DNA from 3 places in the Duganella kummerowiae genome. Region 1 is predicted to be linked to each of the others. Evidence: predicted binding sites of a transcription regulator. Region 1 holds the regulator's gene; each other region holds the start of a gene.
The links. Region 1 encodes sigma-54, which starts transcription at its own class of promoters, with help from an activator protein. Its sites were predicted from a motif close to TGGCANGNAANCTGCTTT; they were not measured.

Region 1 (5,943 bases):
CACCAGCAGCCCGAACAGTACGGTGGCGATGATGGTCAGCCCGACCTGGGCCATGCCCAGCCCGAACACGATGCTGCGCATGGACTTGAGCTTGGGCAGGGAGAATTCCAGCCCGATCGAGAACATCAGGAAAACAACACCGAATTCGGCCAGGGCGTGGGTGGTCTCGCTGTTTTCCGCCAGTCCCAGCGCATGCGGCCCGATTAATATGCCCACGGCCAGGTAGCCCAGCATGGGAGGCAAATGCAACATCCGGAACGCCACCACGCCCAATACAGCCGAGCCCAGCAATAAGAGGGTCAATTCCAGCGATGTGTACATTATTCCAACATAAGGGCTAGGTGTTTTCCGAGGTTTACGGGCGTGTAGCGACTTTGTTACGACTGGCAAGTTTTTTGCTTGGCCAATTCGGCTATACTTTCGGCATGAGTGTAACCCATCAAAAAACAATGCTGAAAGCTTTTGACGCAAATACGGCCGCGCACGCCCTCAAGCTGGCGCGCGAGACCCTGCGGATCGAGGCCCAGGCCATCAGCGCCCTGGAGGCGCGCCTGGAGCGCGACGACAGCGTGGTGCGCGCCATCGAGCTGCTGCTCAACTGCAAAGGCCGCGTGGTGGTGTCCGGCATCGGCAAGTCCGGCCACATCGCACGCAAGATCGCCGCCACCCTGGCCTCGACCGGCACCCCGGCCCTGTTCGTGCATCCTGCCGAGGCGGCCCATGGCGACCTGGGCATGGTAACGGCCGACGACACCTTCATCGCGATCTCGTATTCCGGCGAAAGCTCGGAGCTGATGGCCATCCTGCCGGTGGTCAAGCGCATGGGCAGCCCTTTGATTTCCATCACGGGCAAGCCCGGCTCCAGCCTGGCGCGCCTGGCCGATGTGCACCTGGACGTGGCGGTGGACAAGGAAGCCTGCCCCATGAATTTGGCGCCGACCACCTCCACCACCGTCACGCTGGCGCTGGGGGATGCCCTGGCCGTGGCCCTGCTGGACCTGCGCGGCTTCAAGGAAGAAGACTTCGCCCGCTCGCACCCGGGCGGCGCCCTGGGCCGGCGCCTGCTGACCCATGTGCGCGACGTAATGCGCAGCGGCGACGCCGTGCCGCGCGTGGCCGCCGATGTCAAGCTGACCGACGCCCTGCTGGAAATCACCCAGAAGGGCATGGGCATGACCGCCATCGTGGACGGCGAAGGCCGCCCGCTGGGCGTGTTCACCGACGGCGACCTGCGCCGCATGATCGAGAAGGTGCAGGACTTTACCCAGGTGGTGATACGCGACGTGATGCACCCCAACCCGCGCAGCATCAGCCCGGACAAGCTGGCGGTGGACGCCGTGGCCGTGATGGAGCAGTACCGCATCAACCAGATGCTGGTGACGGACGCCGACGGCAAGCTGGTGGGCGCCCTGCACATCCACGACCTGACCCGCGCCAAGGTGATCTGATGACGGCAACCTTCACCCCCATCGAACCCGTGGCCCATATCCTGGCCCGTTTCCAGGCCTGAGGATGGTGATGCGCAAACGTACCGCCCACCGCTGGCGCCTGACCCTGATCATGACGGTGGGCGTATTTGTCGCTGTCGGCACCACCTGGCTGGTGCAGGTGGTCAACCAGGCCGGCCAGGAAGCATGGGTCGACCAGCACCGCAGCGAGCCGGACTACATCGTCGAGCGCTTTAGTTTCGTGCGGGCCGGCAAGAACGGCCAGCCGGCCTACATCATTTCGGGCGACAAGCTGACCCACCGGCCCATCGACGATTCCTCGGTGATCGACAAGCCCATCGTGCACAGCCTGGCCACCGACCAGCCTCCCATGAACATGCGGGCCGACACCGCCCGCGTAGACGAGGGCAACACCCGCGTCCAGCTGAACGGCAGCGTGGACGTGGTGCGGCCCGCCACGGCGGCGGCCCAGCCGCTGCGCCTGACCACGCCGGCACTGACCGTGTTCCCGGACGAGGAAAGAATGGAAACCGACCAGCCGGTGCACCTGGAAATGGGCAAGTCGACCGCCCAGGGCAGCGGCATGAAAGCCAACAACGCGACGCGCCAGATCACCCTGTACGGGCGCGGCCAGATCGACGTGCCGCCGCGCGGCGCGCGCTGAGCACCAGGAGAACCCAACATGACACGACATACGATGCAATTACTGCTGGCCGCCGCCGCCCTGCTGCTGGGCGGCGCCGCCGGCGTGGCGCAGGCCGAGAAGGCCGATTCCAACAAGCCCACCGAGATCAAGTTCGACCAGCTGGAAGTGGACGACGTCAAGCAGATCAAGACCTTCACCGGCAACGTGATCCTGACCCGCGGCACCCTGCTGATGAAGTCGCCCAAGGCGGTGGTGACCGAGGACCCTGAGGGCTACCAGTACGTCACCCTGACCAATTCGCCCGGCACCATGGCCACCTTCCGCCAGAAGCGCGACGGCGCCGGCGACCAGTGGGTCGAAGGCCAGGCCGAGCGCATCGAATACGATGGCAAGACCGAGCTGGTCAAACTGTTTTCCAAGGCCCAGATCAAGCGCCTGGAAGGCAGCAAGCCGGCCGACCAGGTCGATGGCGAATTCATTTCCTACGACAGCCGCAAGGAATTCTTCGCGGTCAAGAACACCTCCACCGGCGAGAGCAAGGTGGGCGGCGGACGCGGCTCCATGGTGATACAGCCATCCAGCAAGAACCCGGCCAACGCCGCGCCGCAACCAGCGCCACAGGGGAAATAATGGACATGGCCAGCTGCGGCAGCACCCTGATCGTACGCGGACTGCAAAAGACCTATGGCAAGCGCCAGGTGGTGCATGACGTGTCGCTGCAGGTCGAGTGCGGCGAAGTGGTGGGCCTGCTGGGCCCCAACGGCGCCGGCAAGACCACCTCGTTCTACATGATCGTCGGCCTGGTGCCGTCCGATGCGGGCAGCATCGATATCAGCGGGACCGACATCTCGCGCCTGCCCATCCACCGCCGCGCGGCGCTGGGACTGTCCTACCTGCCGCAGGAGGCGTCCGTGTTCCGCAAACTGACGGTGGAAGAAAACATCCGCGCCGTGCTCGAAATCCAGCGAGTCAACGGCAAGCCTTTATCCAAGGCGGAAATTGATGAACGGCTCAATACCCTGCTAGCCGATTTGCAAATCGAGAAGCTGCGTGACAACGCCGCGCTGTCCCTGTCGGGCGGCGAGCGGCGCCGCGTGGAGATCGCGCGGGCCCTGGCCACCAACCCGCGCTTCGTGCTGCTCGATGAACCTTTCGCCGGGGTCGACCCGATTGCCGTGATTGAGATCCAGCGCATCGTGCGCTTCCTCAAGGAGCGCGGCATCGGCGTCCTCATTACCGATCACAATGTGCGCGAGACGCTGGGCATTTGCGACCGCGCATACATCATCAACCAGGGCACGGTACTGGCATCAGGCCGGCCAGACGACATCATCGCCAATGAGTCGGTGCGTCGCGTGTATCTGGGTGAACATTTCCGTATGTAGATCCATGAAACAGTCTTTGCAACTGCGTACCTCGCAACATCTCGCGCTGACGCCGCAGCTGCAGCAGTCCATACGCCTGCTGCAATTGTCGACGCTGGAATTGCACCAGGAACTGGAACAGCTGCTGACCGAAAATCCCTTGCTGGAAAGGCTGGACGACCCGCTGGACCACTCCGTGCGCCTGCTGTCCGATGGCGCCATCAGCCAGCCGGCCGGCGCCGCCGAGGCCGGCGCCGATCCCGTGCACACGCCCGACAATGCTGCGCCGGCCGGCGAAGGCGAGGCCTATGACGGCCCGGCCGCCGACACCGACAGCACCACCCCCGAGGCCGACATGGACTGGGGCGACGCCGGCCGTAGCAAGAACAACGACGACGAGGATTCCCGCCCGCAACTGGAAGCGGGCCACTGCACCCTGCGCGAGCACCTGATGGAGCAGATGCGGGTGACGGTGCTGGAAATGCGCGACCGCGCGCTGGTGGAAATCATCATCGATGCGCTGGACGAGAACGGCTACCTGGAAGAGCCGCTGGAGGACATCCACGCGCGCCTGCCGGAAGAATTGGAGATCGAGCTCGATGAGCTGCGCACGGCCCTCACGCTGCTGCAAAGCTTCGACCCGGTGGGCGTGGGCGCCCGTAACGCGTCCGAGTGCCTGGCGCTGCAGATACGCCGCATGCCCGGCGTGCCCCTGGTGACGCGGCGCATGGCGCTGACCATCGTCGAACAGCATCTGGCCTGGTTTGCCCAGCGCGATTTCAACAAGCTGAAAAAAGCCCTCAACTGCGACGAGGAAGACTTGCGCGAGGCGCAGGCCGTGATCCGCCAGTGTAATCCGCATCCGGGCGCCGCCTTCGCGTCCGACGTGTCCGACTACGTGGTGCCGGACGTGATCGTCAAGAAGGGCCGCAACGGCTGGCAGGTCAGCCTGAACAACGACGTCATGCCGCGCTTGCGCGTGAACGCCATGTACGCCAACCTGCTCAAGCAGGGCAAGGGCGAGGGCGCCATGGGTGCTCAGCTGCAGGAAGCCAAGTGGCTGATCAAGAACATGCGCCAGCGCTTCGACACCATCCTGCGCGTGGCGCAGGCGATAGTGGAACGGCAAAAGAATTTTTTCTCGCACGGCGCCGTCGCCATGAGACCCCTTGTGCTTCGCGAAATTGCTGATACACTGGGTTTACACGAGAGTACTATTTCTCGGGTAACAACTCAGAAATACATGCTGACCCCGCATGGCATGTTTGAGTTGAAATATTTCTTCGGCAGCCACGTCGCCACCGAAGCGGGGGGCGAAGCCTCATCGACGGCGATACGGGCGCTCATCGTGCAACTGACAGGAGCAGAAGACCCTAAAAATCCTTTATCCGACAGTAAGATTGCGGACATGCTGGGAGAACAGGGCATGGTGATCGCGCGACGTACTGTTGCCAAGTATCGCGAAGCCTTGAAAATCCCTCCAGTCAGCCTCCGCAAGTCTTTGTAGTGCATTGGCCACTGCGCGCCCGGCGGCAATGGGCGCCCGCACTGGCCGTAAGGCGACATCATCTTTAGGAGTGTGTATGAATCTCACCATCAGTGGTCATCATCTCGAAGTGACTTCGGCTATCCGTGAATACGTGCAGAACAAGCTGGAGCGCGTCACCCGCCACTTTGATCAAGTGATCGATATCGCCGTGATCCTCACGGTCGATAACCTTAAAGAGAAAGAGAAACGTCAAAAGGCTGAAATCAACCTGCGTATGTCCGGCAAGACCGTGTACGTGGAAAGCCTGTCGCAAGACCTGTACGCCGCCATCGATACGCTGATCGACAAGCTCGACCGGCAAGTCATGAAATACAAGGACAAAGTCCAGCAGCATGGCCACGACGCCATCAAACACCTGCCCGACAGCTACGAACCCACCGCCGCCGTCTAGACCCCACGCCGGCTCCACAACGAAGGGCGCGCTTGGCGCCCTTTTTTGCCTGTGTTAAGGTAAACGTTTTCCTTCTGCGAGTGGCTGCATGAAACTTGATAAATTATTTATATCGTTGCTGCTCAGCGCCGCCGTGTCCGTCTCCGCCGCCGCACCTGCCTGCAAGCCGGCGCCGCCGGCCGTGATCGACATCGACGCCAACGGCTACTACACCGACAGCCATCACTCCGTGATCGACCCGGTACTGCGCGCCCGCAACATCGCCAACACCAAACCCATCGAGGATTTCCTCGGCGAAGTGTCGAGCGCGGCCAGCCGCTACCAGGCCGACCCGCAGGGCCAGGCCGCCGACGGCGCCTGCGCGCTGGCATGGCTGTCGGCCTGGGCCGGGCAGGGCGCCATGCTGGGCAAGCTGAGCACGGAGCAGTCCTGGTACCAGCGCAAATGGACCCTGTCCGGCCTCTCGCTCAGCTATGCGCGCGTCAAGCCGGCCGCCAGCGAGCAGCAGCGCCAGGCCATCGAAGGCTGGCTGGGGACTATCGCCG
Region 2 (5,943 bases), on a different contig from region 1:
CGCTCGCCGCCGGTCGCCACCTGGGCGCCCTTGGCGCGGGCGTCGGCCACCACCTGGGTCATGGCCGCCACGCGGCGCGCGTTGGCCAGCGGGCCCAGGGTGGTGCCTTCGGCCAGGCCGTCGCCTATCTTCAGGCGCTCGGCCTGCGCCACCAGGGCGCGCGTGAATTCTTCCTTGATGCTGTTATGGACCAGGAAGCGGGTCGGCGAGATGCACACCTGGCCGGCGTTGCGGAACTTGGCGCCGCCGGTGGCTTCCGCCGCCAGCGCCAGGTCGGCATCCTCGGCCACGATCACCGGGGCGTGGCCGCCCAGTTCCATGGTGACGCGCTTCATGTGGGCGCCGGCCAGCGCGGCCAGCTGCTTGCCGACCGGGGTCGAGCCGGTGAAGGTCACCTTGCGGATCACCGGGTGCGGGATCAGGTAGCCGGAAATCTCGGCCGGATCGCCGAACACCAGGCCGACCACGCCGGGCGGCACGCCGGCGTCCACGAAGCACTGCAGCAGCGCGGCCGGCGAGGCCGGGGTTTCCTCGGGCGCCTTGCACAGGAAGGAGCAGCCGGTGGCCAGCGCGGCCGACAGCTTGCGCACGATCTGGTTGATGGGGAAGTTCCACGGCGTGAAGGCGGCCACCGGACCGACCGGCTCCTTGAGCACCAGCTGCTGGGCCGCCGGATTGCGCGAGGGGACGATGCGGCCGTACACGCGCATGCCTTCGGCTGCGAACCATTCGATGATATCGGCGCCGGCCAGGGCTTCGGCGCGGGCCTGGGCCAGCGGCTTGCCCTGTTCCTGGGTCAGCAGCACGCCGATGTCGCTGGCGCGTTCGCGCAGCAGGGCGGCGGCGCGGCGCATGGTGGCGGCGCGTTCGTGGGCCGGCACCTTGCGCCAGGTCTCGAAGCCGCGCTGGGCGGCCGCCAGGGCGCGGTCCAGGTCGGCGATGGCGGCGTGCGCCACGGTGCCGATGGGCTTGCCGGTGGCCGGATTGAGCACCGGGATGGTCTTGCCGCCGGTGGCGTCGCTCCATTCATTGGCGATCAGGAGGCGGGTGTCGGGGTAGCTGGTGGTCATGGTAACTCCGGTAATATTGAGGCGTAAGACGTTACTGTGCCAGAAATTCGGCGAGTCCGTATGGCAAGGGCCGCCTTTGCCCTTTTTTGCTGCAGGGGCACGCTTTTTGCTTATGGTTTTTTGCTTGAATATCTTTCCGGGGATGGGCTAACGGCTGGGAGGGCGACATGGGCAATCTCGTTGAACGCGGCAACAACTTGCATCTGATAACGATTTATGAAATCAGCAAAATCCTCGGTTCTTCGCTCGACCTGAGCAAGACCATCCGGGAACTGCTGAATGTGCTGGTGAATAACCTGGGCGCCCGGCGCGGGATGCTGAGCCTGCTGCAGGAATCGGGAGAACTGCAACTGGTGGGCGCGGTTGGCGTCAGCGACGCGGAGTTCCGGCGCGGGCGCTACCGGGTGGGCGAGGGCATCACGGGCCGCATCTTCCAGACCGGTGTGCCCAGCGTGGTGCCGGACCTGGCGCTGGAGCCCCTGTTCCTGGCGCGCACCAGCGGCCCGCCCGACCACGGCGGCGGTACGCTGGCCATGGTGGGCGTACCGGTCAAGGCGGCGCGCGAAATCCTGGGCGTGCTGTGCATACAGCGGACCGGGGGAGACGCCAGCCACAGCTTCGACGAGGATGTGCGCTTCCTCAGCATGGTGGCCAACTTGATCGGCCAGACCGTGCGCCTGTACCGCAACATCGACGCCGACCGCAGCGAGCTGCTGGAGGAGGGCAAACGCCTCAAGAAGGCGCTGCAGACCAGGTACCGGCTCGACAACGTGATTGGCATTTCCAAGGCCATGCAGGAGGTATTCGCCGAGGTCCACCAGTCGGCGCCGTCGCGCGCCACCGTCCTGCTGCGTGGCGAGAGCGGCACCGGCAAGGAAGTGATCGCGCGCGCCATCCACTATCTGAGTCCGCGCAAGGACGGGCCCTTCATCAAGCTCAATTGCGCGGCGCTGTCGGAGACGCTGCTCGAGTCCGAGCTGTTCGGCCACGAGAAGGGCGCCTTCACCGGCGCCCAGAGCGAGCGCAAGGGCCGCTTCGAGCTGGCCCACGGCGGCACCCTGTTCCTCGACGAGATAGGCGAGATTTCGCCGGCCTTCCAGGCCAAGCTGCTGCGTGTGCTGCAGGAGCGCGAGTTCGAGCGGGTCGGCGGCAGCCGCTCACTCAAGGTCGATGTGCGGCTGGTGACCGCCACCAACCGCGACCTGGAGAGGGCGGTGGCGCGCGGCGAGTTCCGGGCCGACCTGTACTATCGCATCAACGTGGTCAGCATCTTCATGCCGCCGCTGCGCGAACGGCGCGAGGATATTCCCTACCTGGTCGAACACTTCCTGGAGAAATTCCGGGCCGAGAACGGCCGCAAGCTGCGCATGACGCCGCAGGCCATGGCCATCATGACCAACTGCTTCTGGCCCGGCAACGTACGCGAGCTGGAGAACTGCGTCGAACGCACTGCGACCATGGCGCGCGGCGATGTGATCGGCGAAATCCACTTTTCCTGCCAGCAGAACAAATGCCTGACGCAATACCTGCACACGCCGCTGCCGCCGGGCGTGGCGCGCCAGAGCGAGCCCCCGGCGCCGCTGGACGCGGCGGCAGAGAGCGGCCGGCCCGTGATCCCGATCCGCGACGCCGCCACCATGCCGGACCAGGGCGCCCAGCCCAGCACCGAGCGTGAACGCCTGATCGCGGCGCTGGAGCAATGCGGCTGGGTACAGGCCAAGGCCGCCCGCGCGCTCAACATCTCGGCGCGCCAGATGGCCTACGCGCTGCAGAAGTACCACATCGAAGTGAAGAAGTTCTGACTTCCGCCACCGTTGCGGCCTGTGTAGGCAATCCGACACAGGCCGCGACAATGGGCGCGGTTTGTCGCTAATCCCACAGCGCCGCGCACCGTCTCCGTGTTCCTGGTTTTTGCGCTTTCCCCCGTATTTTTTCCCTTGCCGCCCCGGTATTTTCGCCGAGTTAAGCCGGTAGCGGCGCCCTGCGCGCGCGGCGCACGCCGGTTGGCATGCTTTTGGCTATTACCCTCCTGACCACGCGGAGCGCGTGACTTTACCAGGGGGGCCTGCCATGCAGTCCACGGAGTACATCGGAGTACAGGAAATCCAGCCGCTCGCCAGGCTGCTCGACAAGGTGGCCGAGCACAAGGGCTGCGGCAGCAGCAGCGAAGGCGGCAAGTCCAGCTGCGGTTCGTCGGACGGACCGGCCGACATGGCGCCGGAAGTGTGGGAAAAGGTGAAGAACCATCCCTGCTACAGCGAGGAAGCCCACCACCACTACGCGCGCATGCACGTGGCGGTGGCGCCGGCCTGCAACATCCAGTGCAACTACTGCAACCGCAAGTACGACTGCGCCAACGAGTCGCGGCCAGGCGTGGTGAGCGAGAAGCTCACGCCGGAGCAGGCCGCCCGCAAGGTCATCGCGGTCGCCTCCACCATACCGCAGATGACGGTGCTGGGCATCGCCGGTCCGGGCGACCCGCTGGCCAATCCGGCCAAGACCTTCAAGACATTCGAGCTGATCTCGCAGACCGCGCCCGACATCAAGCTGTGCCTGTCCACCAATGGCCTGGCGCTGCCCGACCACGTGGACACCATCGCCGGCTTCAAGGTGGACCACGTGACCATCACCATCAACATGGTGGACCCGGAGGTCGGCCAGCACATCTACCCGTGGATCTACTACAAGAACAAGCGCGTCACCGGCATCGAGGCGGCCCGCATCCTGAGCGAGCGCCAACTGCTGGGACTGGAAATGCTGACCGAGCGCGGCATCCTGTGCAAGGTCAACTCGGTGATGATCCCGGGGATCAACGACCGCCACCTGGTGGAGGTGAACCGCGCCGTCAAGTCGCGTGGTGCTTTCCTGCACAACATCATGCCGCTGATCTCGGCGCCGGAGCACGGCACCGTGTTCGGCCTGAACGGCCAGCGCGGCCCCACGGCCCAGGAACTGAAAGCCCTGCAGGATGATTGCGAGGGCGAGATGAACATGATGCGCCATTGCCGCCAGTGCCGCGCCGACGCCGTCGGCCTGCTGGGCGAGGACCGCAGCGCGGAATTCACCACCGAGAAGATAGACGCCATGGAGGTCAGCTACGACGGCGCCACCCGCAAGGCTTACCAGGAGCTGGTGGAGCAGGAGCGCCAGGCCAAGGTGGCGGCGCGCGAGGCGGAGCAGGCGCAGCTGGCCGCGCTGGCCGACGACAGCGGCATCGCGCTGCTGGTGGCGGTGGCCACCAAGGGCGCCGGCCGCGTCAACGAGCACTTCGGCCACGCCAGTGAATTCCAGATCTACGAAGTCAGCACCGCCGGCGCCAGGTTCGTCGGCCACCGCCGCGTCGACCAGTACTGCCAGGGCGGCTACGGCGAGGAGGACAGCCTGGTGACGGTGATACGCGCCATCAACGACTGCCACGCCGTGTTCGTCGCCAAGATAGGGGCCTGCCCCAGGGACGACCTGCTCAAGAGCGGCATCGAGCCGGTGGACCGCTATGCCCACGAGTTCATCGAACAGTCGGCCATCGCCTACTTCATGGACTACCTGGCCAAGGTCAAGGCCGGAGACATCGTGCACCAGCGGCGCGGCGATGCCGACATCCGCCAGGGCGCCTACACCAGCAACGGCGGCGCCGCCAGCGCCGCCTAACCACCACAGGAGTAACGCATGAGCTACAAGATCATCGCCTCGCAATGCACCGGCTGCTCGGCCTGCGAACCGGAATGCCCGAACGTCGCCATCCGGGAGAAGAACGGGGTGTTCGTCATCGACCCCAAGAAATGCACCGAGTGCGTGGGCTATTTCGACGACGCGCAGTGCGTCGCGGTCTGCCCGGTGGACGACACCTGCGTGATCGACAACGCCTATCCGCGCTACGCCGGCGCGGGACACTGAACCTGTCCCACCCACCGTCCACCGAGGAGACTGCATGAACATCATCATCACCCCCGCCGCCGAGAAATTCATGCGCCGCATGGTGCGCTTCAACGGCGGCTCGGCCCAGGCCGGATTCCGGCTCAAGGTCAGCACCGCCGGCTGCTCCGGCCTGAGCGCCGAGTTCACGGTCGAGGAAAAGCCGGTGCTGGGCGACGCCAGCCTCGATTGCAACGGCCTGGCCGTGTACCTGCCGGCCGAAAGCCGGCTGCTGCTGGAGGGCGCCACCATCGACTTCGGCGATACCCCGGCGGCCACCGGCCTGACCTTCCGCACTCCGCGCGCGGCCAGCGGCAGCTGCGGCTCGCACGCCGAGGGCGCGCCCCCGGCGCATGCCACGGTCGGGCTGTCCAGCATCCAGCGCAAGCGCCAGGCCTAGGGACCCCGCCATGAAGATCAACCGCGAGCAAGGCCACGTCGAGCTGTACCTGCCGCCGGCCTTCGGCTACGGCGAGCGGGTGAAGAGCACCAAGACCATCCGCAACGACGGCACCTTCGCCGGCAAGGACATTGGCGACATCCTGGTGCGCAAGGGCGACATCGGCTACGTGACCAGCATCGGCACCTTCCTGCAGCAGTTCTATATCTACGGCATCGAGTTCGTGGAGCAAGGCTACCGGGTCGGCATGAAGGGGCGCGAGCTGGTCTCGCTGGACCACCCCGGGGAGCAGGCCGCATGAACGCGCCGTCCACGCCGAAGTACGGCTGGGGCCAGCGCGTGGCCGCGCTGCAGGACCTGTACAACGACGGCAGCCATCCCGGCTGCGGCGCCGGTGCGCTGCTGGTTGCGCAGGGCTGCCCCGGCGAGGTGGTGCAGGTGGGCGTGCACGCCGACAGCGGCACCCCGGTGTACATGGTGGAGTTCGGCGCGAACGTGGTCGGCTGCTTCGAGCAGGAGATCGCGCCCCTGCCGGCGCCGCCGGGAGCGCGGCGGTGAAGG
Region 3 (5,943 bases), on a different contig from region 1:
GGTAAGGCGCGACAGCGCCATCAGGAAGCGGTCGGTACCGGCCACGCCCATCGGGTGGTGCAGGCTGACCACTTCCTGGCCCTTCTCGGCCAGGTACTTGGCGGTCTTCTGGGCGCTGAATTCCTGGAACACGATGCTGGCCTTGGCGTGCAGGGCGGCGTTGATCTCGTCCTTGCTGGTGCCGCCGCTGTACATGCGGAATTCGCCGTCGGTGGGGGTATTCCAGACGTCCGAAGGGTCGCACACGATGGTGTGTTCGATGTCCATCAGCTTGAAGATGCGGCGGATCTCGGGCATGTTGCCGACCACGAAACCGTCGAAGCCGCCGATGAAGTTGATCGACCCGTTGGGTACGCGCACCAGCGGCTCGGCAGCGCCGGCCTTGCCGTCCCAGAAGTAGCTGAGCACCCCCTTGAGGGCGTTGTCGTAGCCGGTCAGGTGGCTGCCGACGAAGGCCGGGGTGTGGGCGAAGGGCACGTCGTAGTCGGCCGGGATGCTGGCCTTGTCGCGCGAATTCTTGATGAAGGATGCGATGTCGTCGCCGATCACCTCGGCCATGCAGGTGGTGGAGACGGCGATCATGTCCGGCTTGTACAGGCTGAGGGCGTTGGCCAGCCCGTCCACCATGTTGTTCAAGCCGCCGAACACGGCCGCGTCCTCGGTCATCGAGGACGAGACGCAGGAAGTCGGCTCCTTGAAGTGGCGCGAGAAGTGCGAGCGGTAGTAGGCCACACAGCCTTGCGAGCCGTGCACGAAGGGCAGTGTGTTCTTGAAGCCGACCGCCGCGTACACGGCGCCCAGCGGCTGGCAGGCCTTGGCCGGGTTGACGGTCAGCGCCTCGCGGGCGAAATTCTTCTCGCGGTATTCGGCGCTCTTGGTCCATTCGCGCACGTCCTGCACCTGCTGGAGCGGCACGGCATATTCAAAGTTCTTCTTTTTGTTCTCGAACAGTTCCTGGTACTCCGGTTCACGGAACAGGGTTTCGTGGTCGAGGATACGGGCGGCGTTTTGCGGCATGATAGGGTTCCTTGTAGTGTGCTGTCGTCCGGGGATGCCGGACGGTGCGCGGCGGTGTGCGGCTTATTCCTTCCAGGGGGCCTTGGCCATTCCCCACACCGGGCTGTTGATGGCCATGTCCATGTCGCGCGCGAAGATGCCGAAGCCGTCGTAGCCATGGTAGGGGCCGGAGTAGTCCCAGGAGTGCATCTGGCGGAACGGCACGCCCATCTTCTGGAACACGTATTTTTCCTTGATGCCGGAGCCGACCAGGTCGGGCTGCAGCTTCTCGACGAACTGCTCGAACTCGTAGCCGGTCACGTCGTCGTAGATCAGGGTGCCGTCCTTGACGTAGTGGGTGGTGCGCTGGTAGTCGTCGTTGTGGCCGAACTCGTAGCCGGTGCCGACCACTTTCATGCCCAAGTCCTCGTAAGCGCCGATCACGTGGCGCGGGCGCAGGCCGCCGACGAACAGCATCACGGTCTTGCCTTCCAGGCGCGGGCGGTACTTGGCGATCACGGCGGCGGTCAGGGCCTGGTACTTGGCAATCACGCGCTCGGCCCCGGCCTTGATGCCGTCGTCGAAGTAGGAGGCGATCTCGCGCAGCGACTTGGCGATCTCCGACGGGCCGAAGAAGTTGTACTCGACCCAGGGTATGCCGAACTTTTCCTCCATGTGGCGCGAGATATAGTTCATGGAGCGGTAGCAGTGCAGCACATTGAGCTTGGCCTTGGGGGTGTTCTCCATCTCGGCCAGGGTGCCGTCGCCGGACCACTGGGCGATCACGCGCAGGCCCATCTCTTCCAGCAGGATGCGCGAGGACCAGGCGTCGCCGCCGATGTTGTAGTCGCCGATGATGGCGATGTCGTAGGGGGTGGAGACGAAGGCGTTCCTGGCCGGATCGGCCTTGTCGATCACCCATTCCTTGGCGGCGTCGTTGGCCACGTGGTGGCCCAGCGACTGCGACACGCCGCGGAAGCCTTCGCAGCGCACCGGCACGATGGTGTGGTTGTTGTACTGCTTGGACTTCTTCTTGGAGACGGCCTCGATGTCGTCGCCGATCAGGCCGATCGGACATTCGGACTGCACCGAGATGCCCTTGTTGAGCGGGAACAGCTCCTGGATCTCGTCGACGATCTTCTCCAGCTTCTTGTCGCCGCCGAACACGATGTCCTTTTCCTGGAAGTCGGAAGTGAACTGCATGGTGACGAAGCTGTCGATGCCGGTCACGCCGATGTAGTAGTTGCGGCGCGCCGCCCACGAATACTGGCCGCAGCCGACCGGACCGTGGCTGATGTGTATCATGTCCTTGATCGGCCCCCACACCACGCCCTTGGAGCCGGCGTAGGCGCAGCCGCGGATGGTCATCACGCCCGGTATGGATTTGATGTTGGATTTGACGTTGCAGTCGGACTTGCCCTCGACGTGGGTGCCGAGATGCTTGGCGCGGCGCTTGGCCGTCTTCTCCGGATAGGCCTTCAATACTTCGTCGATCAGTTCCTTGTTGCGTGCTACGGTTTCGTCCACTGTGAGGCTCATATGCCCTCCCGATGTTTGAGGATAGATTCAGGCTTTTCGCGCCCAGGGCGGCGCGGAGCCTACTGGAATGCGGTGGATGCGGCGCGCCGCCGGCTGGCACGGCGCGCCGCGCGGCCCCCGGCCGCTCAGGCGGCCAGTTCGGCGGCGCTCTTGCCGACCTGGCTTTCGTCGATGACCGGCATCAGGCCGTGCGACATCAGCAGGTCTTCCAGCTCGTCCATCGTGATCGGGGTCGGGATGGTGCCCTTGCCGGCGTTGGCGTGGATCTTGCGCGCCAGGGTGCGATACTCCTCGGCCTGCTTCGAATCCGGCGCGAACTCGATCACGGTCATGCGGCGCAGTTCCGCGTGCTGCACGATGTTGTCGCGCGGGATGAAGTGGATCAGCTTGGTATTCAGCTTGGCCGCCAGGGCCTCGGCCAGTTCCAGCTCCTTGTCGGTCTGGCGCTCGTTGCAGATCAGGCCACCGAGGCGCACGCCGCCCGAGTGGGCATACTTCAGGATGCCCTTGGCGATGTTGTTGGCCGCGTACATGGCCATCATCTCGCCCGACATCACGATGTAGATCTCCTGCGCCTTGTTCTCGCGGATCGGCATGGCGAAGCCGCCGCACACCACGTCGCCCAGCACGTCGTAGGACACGTAGTCGGCGCCGTCATAGGCCCCCTCCTCCTCCAGGAAATTGATCGAGGTGATCACGCCGCGGCCGGCGCAGCCCACGCCAGGCTCCGGGCCGCCCGACTCCACGCAGCGGATGTCGAGGAAGCCGATCTTCATGACGTCTTCCAGTTCCAGGTCCTCCACCGAGCCGGCGTCGGCGGCCAGCGACAGGATGGTGTCCTGGGCCTTGGCGTGCAGGATCAATCGGGTCGAGTCGGCCTTGGGGTCGCAGCCGACGATGAGGATCTTCTGGCCCATCTGGGCCAGCGCCGCCAGCGTGTTCTGGGACGTGGTGGACTTGCCTATGCCGCCTTTGCCGTAGAAGGCGATTTGTCGTAGTGACATGTGATTCTCCTTTTAAGAATGCGATCGGATTGGGAAGCCGTTTCAAAAAGACCATGGCGTCGTGGCGGCTCCCAGGGGTCCAAGCTGTGTACTGATCGTTGCGGGTACTGCGCAGCCGGTTGGACGCCGTAGAGGAACTTTTATTGGTCTTCGTCTCAAGTCACGCAATCGGCAAGACATCGTTGCTGCAACAGCCATTCAGCAAATGCCGTGCCAGCGCTTTTACACCCCCAAAACGCCTGATTTGACGGGCTTTGACGCTGTCGAGACGGTGCGGCGCGGCCTTGTGGCAAAGCCCACAAACCGCGCGCCCTTGTCGCGAACAAGACAGTGGCGCAGGCGCCGGACTGGCCGCCTTCCCTGTGCGGCGGGCACGGGAACGGAGCTTGCTAACAGTCCTGGCGCCAGCATCACTTTGAAAGGAGCCGGGCATGCAGATAGGAGTGGACAGCCAGCGCGCGGTGGAGAACAAGCGCGTGTTCGTGATCGACGCCGACGACATCAGCAGCACCGTGCTGCAGTTCATGCTGGCCGATGAATGCGAGACCCATGTACTGGCCGACGTGGCCAGCGCGCTGGAAAAGGGCCGCGACTGGCCGCCGCAGCTGGTGCTGCTGGGGGCCGCCAACCTGGCGGCCGAAGGCGCCGCCGCCGTGACGCGCCTGCACGCGCAGCACCCCGGGCTGAAGATCATGCTGGTGTGCGACGATCCCGGCCAGCCCGGCGTGGCCGAGGCCCTGGCGCTGGGCGCCAACACCACGCTGCGCCGCCCGCTCACGCTGGAAGCGGTGCGGCGCAAGGTCGACATGCAGCTGGGCCGGCGCGCCGTGCTGGAAATCCCGGTCAGCCGGAGCAAGCCGTGACGGCGCGCCCGCTCCCGGCCGCGCCGCCCCTGGTGGCGGCGCCGGCCAACCGGCACTATCGCCTGCTCGATGCGGCAGCGCGCGACACCTGGATGGCCTGCATAGCGCAGGCCCTGGCCGAACAGGTGGCGGACGCCACCCTGCGCGCACAACTGCACGCAGCTTTTTTTATAACCGCGGACACACTCCGCAACCGATAAGGAGCAAGCATGAGCACCATCAACGACACCGCGCTGGGCAGCCTGGACGCCGAAGGGCGTTTGCTCAGTCCCGTGTTCAAGGGCCCCACCGGGCGGCCCGGCCGTTTCGCCTTCCGTGGCGAGATCGCCCTCAAGTACTTCACCAACATGGCGGACGAGAAGCGCCCGCCCGAGATCAAGTTCGACCAGGTGATGACGGTGGCCGACGCCGGCTCGCCCACCCTGCCCTTCCTGGCCGGGATGGCGGCTTCGCTGGAACACCTCAAGCTGCTGTGCGAGGTGGTGGGCGACAAGCTGGCGCCGGACGGCAAATACTTCTTCTTCGCCTCCAACCTGGACATCAGCACACGCTACCAGATTCCCTACGCCGGCGTGACCTTCTACGTGCTGCCCCTGGACGAATCGACCGTGTACAACGAACTGCTGGAGCTGTTCCGCCTGGAGCGCGGTCCGCTCAAGAAGCTGGACACGGCGGCCAAGCTGCTGGCCATCGCCACCGCCGCCGCCAACTTCAGCCAGCGCTTCGAGGAGATCAGTTTCGAGCGCGGCCTGGAGGTGATGGGCCCGATCAAGGTCAAGGAAAACCGTCCGGTCTGAGGCCGCCATGATCTATGTGCTCGAACTGCCGGAACAGGCGGCGCCGCGCGCCTGGTTCGCCTTCGACCATGCCGACTTCGCGCGCAAGGTGTACGCCGCAGACAGCCGTCCGGAATGGGAGATCCACGACGTGGCCAGCGTGCGCGAGCTGCTGGCCATGCGCGCCGCCACGCCGGACAGCACAGCGGCTGATGGACTGTTCCCGGCGCTGCGCCGGCTGGGCGGCAGCCTGGGCTGGGACACGCCGCTTCACCGCGCCGCCGCCCTGCGCCAGCGCGTGGGGCGCTGCCAGGTGTACTGGAACGAGACCGAGGCCGGGATTGCATTGGAGGATGGCAGCCTGCAGGACGGCAGCCGGCGCGGCTGGCAAGCGTACCGGGAGCTGCGCGGCCAGCTGATCGCCACCGAGGCCCTGGAAGGCCTGCAGGATTGAAGAAAGGAGAGAACGATGTTGAACCATGCGCTGTTCGGCATCATCGAGGAAGCCGGCTACGGCGTCCTGGTGCTGGGCGAATACCTGGAGCGCGAGGAGCTGCTGGCCTCGCGCCTGACGCGCGCCGAGGTGCGGCGGCAGCTGCTCATCATGGCCAGCGCCATCGCCGGCATCCCGCCCGTCTCGCGCGCCCTGCTGCCGGAGCTGGAATGGGAAGGCTGGGACAGGATGCGGCGCGAGCTGGCTCCCGAACAGGATACGGCGCGCGTCGATGAAGCCCTGTGGTTCGGCCTGCGCTCGCTGACACCGGC

Region 2: nifB (nitrogenase cofactor biosynthesis protein NifB) is a predicted target of sigma-54. The motif match lies at 3,075-3,092, and genes of this name have one in related genera.
Region 3: nifH (nitrogenase iron protein) is a predicted target of sigma-54. The motif match lies at 3,738-3,755, and genes of this name have one in related genera.

Annotation. Positions count from the first base shown of each region.
Region 1 covers NZ_JBKFEH010000008.1:288,520-294,462, reverse strand. Annotated here, with positions in the region: gene ACLB1G_RS09120 (monovalent cation:proton antiporter family protein) at 1-321, opposite strand, end outside; gene ACLB1G_RS09115 (KpsF/GutQ family sugar-phosphate isomerase) at 450-1,448, shown strand; gene lptC (LPS export ABC transporter periplasmic protein LptC) at 1,519-2,112, shown strand; gene lptA (lipopolysaccharide transport periplasmic protein LptA) at 2,131-2,724, shown strand; gene lptB (LPS export ABC transporter ATP-binding protein) at 2,724-3,479, shown strand; gene ACLB1G_RS09095 (RNA polymerase factor sigma-54) at 3,484-4,965, shown strand; gene hpf (ribosome hibernation-promoting factor, HPF/YfiA family) at 5,042-5,398, shown strand; gene ACLB1G_RS09085 (alginate lyase family protein) at 5,487-5,943, shown strand, end outside.
Region 2 covers NZ_JBKFEH010000004.1:258,600-264,542, reverse strand. Annotated here, with positions in the region: gene ACLB1G_RS04620 (NAD-dependent succinate-semialdehyde dehydrogenase) at 1-1,070, opposite strand, end outside; gene nifA (nif-specific transcriptional activator NifA) at 1,238-2,872, shown strand; gene nifB (nitrogenase cofactor biosynthesis protein NifB) at 3,141-4,718, shown strand; gene ACLB1G_RS04605 (4Fe-4S binding protein) at 4,737-4,964, shown strand; gene ACLB1G_RS04600 (HesB/IscA family protein) at 4,999-5,382, shown strand; gene ACLB1G_RS04595 (nitrogen fixation protein NifZ) at 5,393-5,683, shown strand; gene ACLB1G_RS04590 (nitrogen fixation protein NifZ) at 5,680-5,940, shown strand; gene ACLB1G_RS04585 (DUF3024 domain-containing protein) at 5,937-5,943, shown strand, end outside.
Region 3 covers NZ_JBKFEH010000004.1:245,874-251,816, forward strand. Annotated here, with positions in the region: gene nifK (nitrogenase molybdenum-iron protein subunit beta) at 1-1,017, opposite strand, end outside; gene nifD (nitrogenase molybdenum-iron protein alpha chain) at 1,081-2,535, opposite strand; gene nifH (nitrogenase iron protein) at 2,661-3,539, opposite strand; gene ACLB1G_RS04520 (response regulator) at 3,971-4,402, shown strand; gene ACLB1G_RS04525 (globin family protein) at 4,399-4,602, shown strand; gene ACLB1G_RS04530 (hypothetical protein) at 4,612-5,199, shown strand; gene ACLB1G_RS04535 (hypothetical protein) at 5,207-5,632, shown strand; gene ACLB1G_RS04540 (ribonuclease HepT family protein) at 5,648-5,943, shown strand, end outside.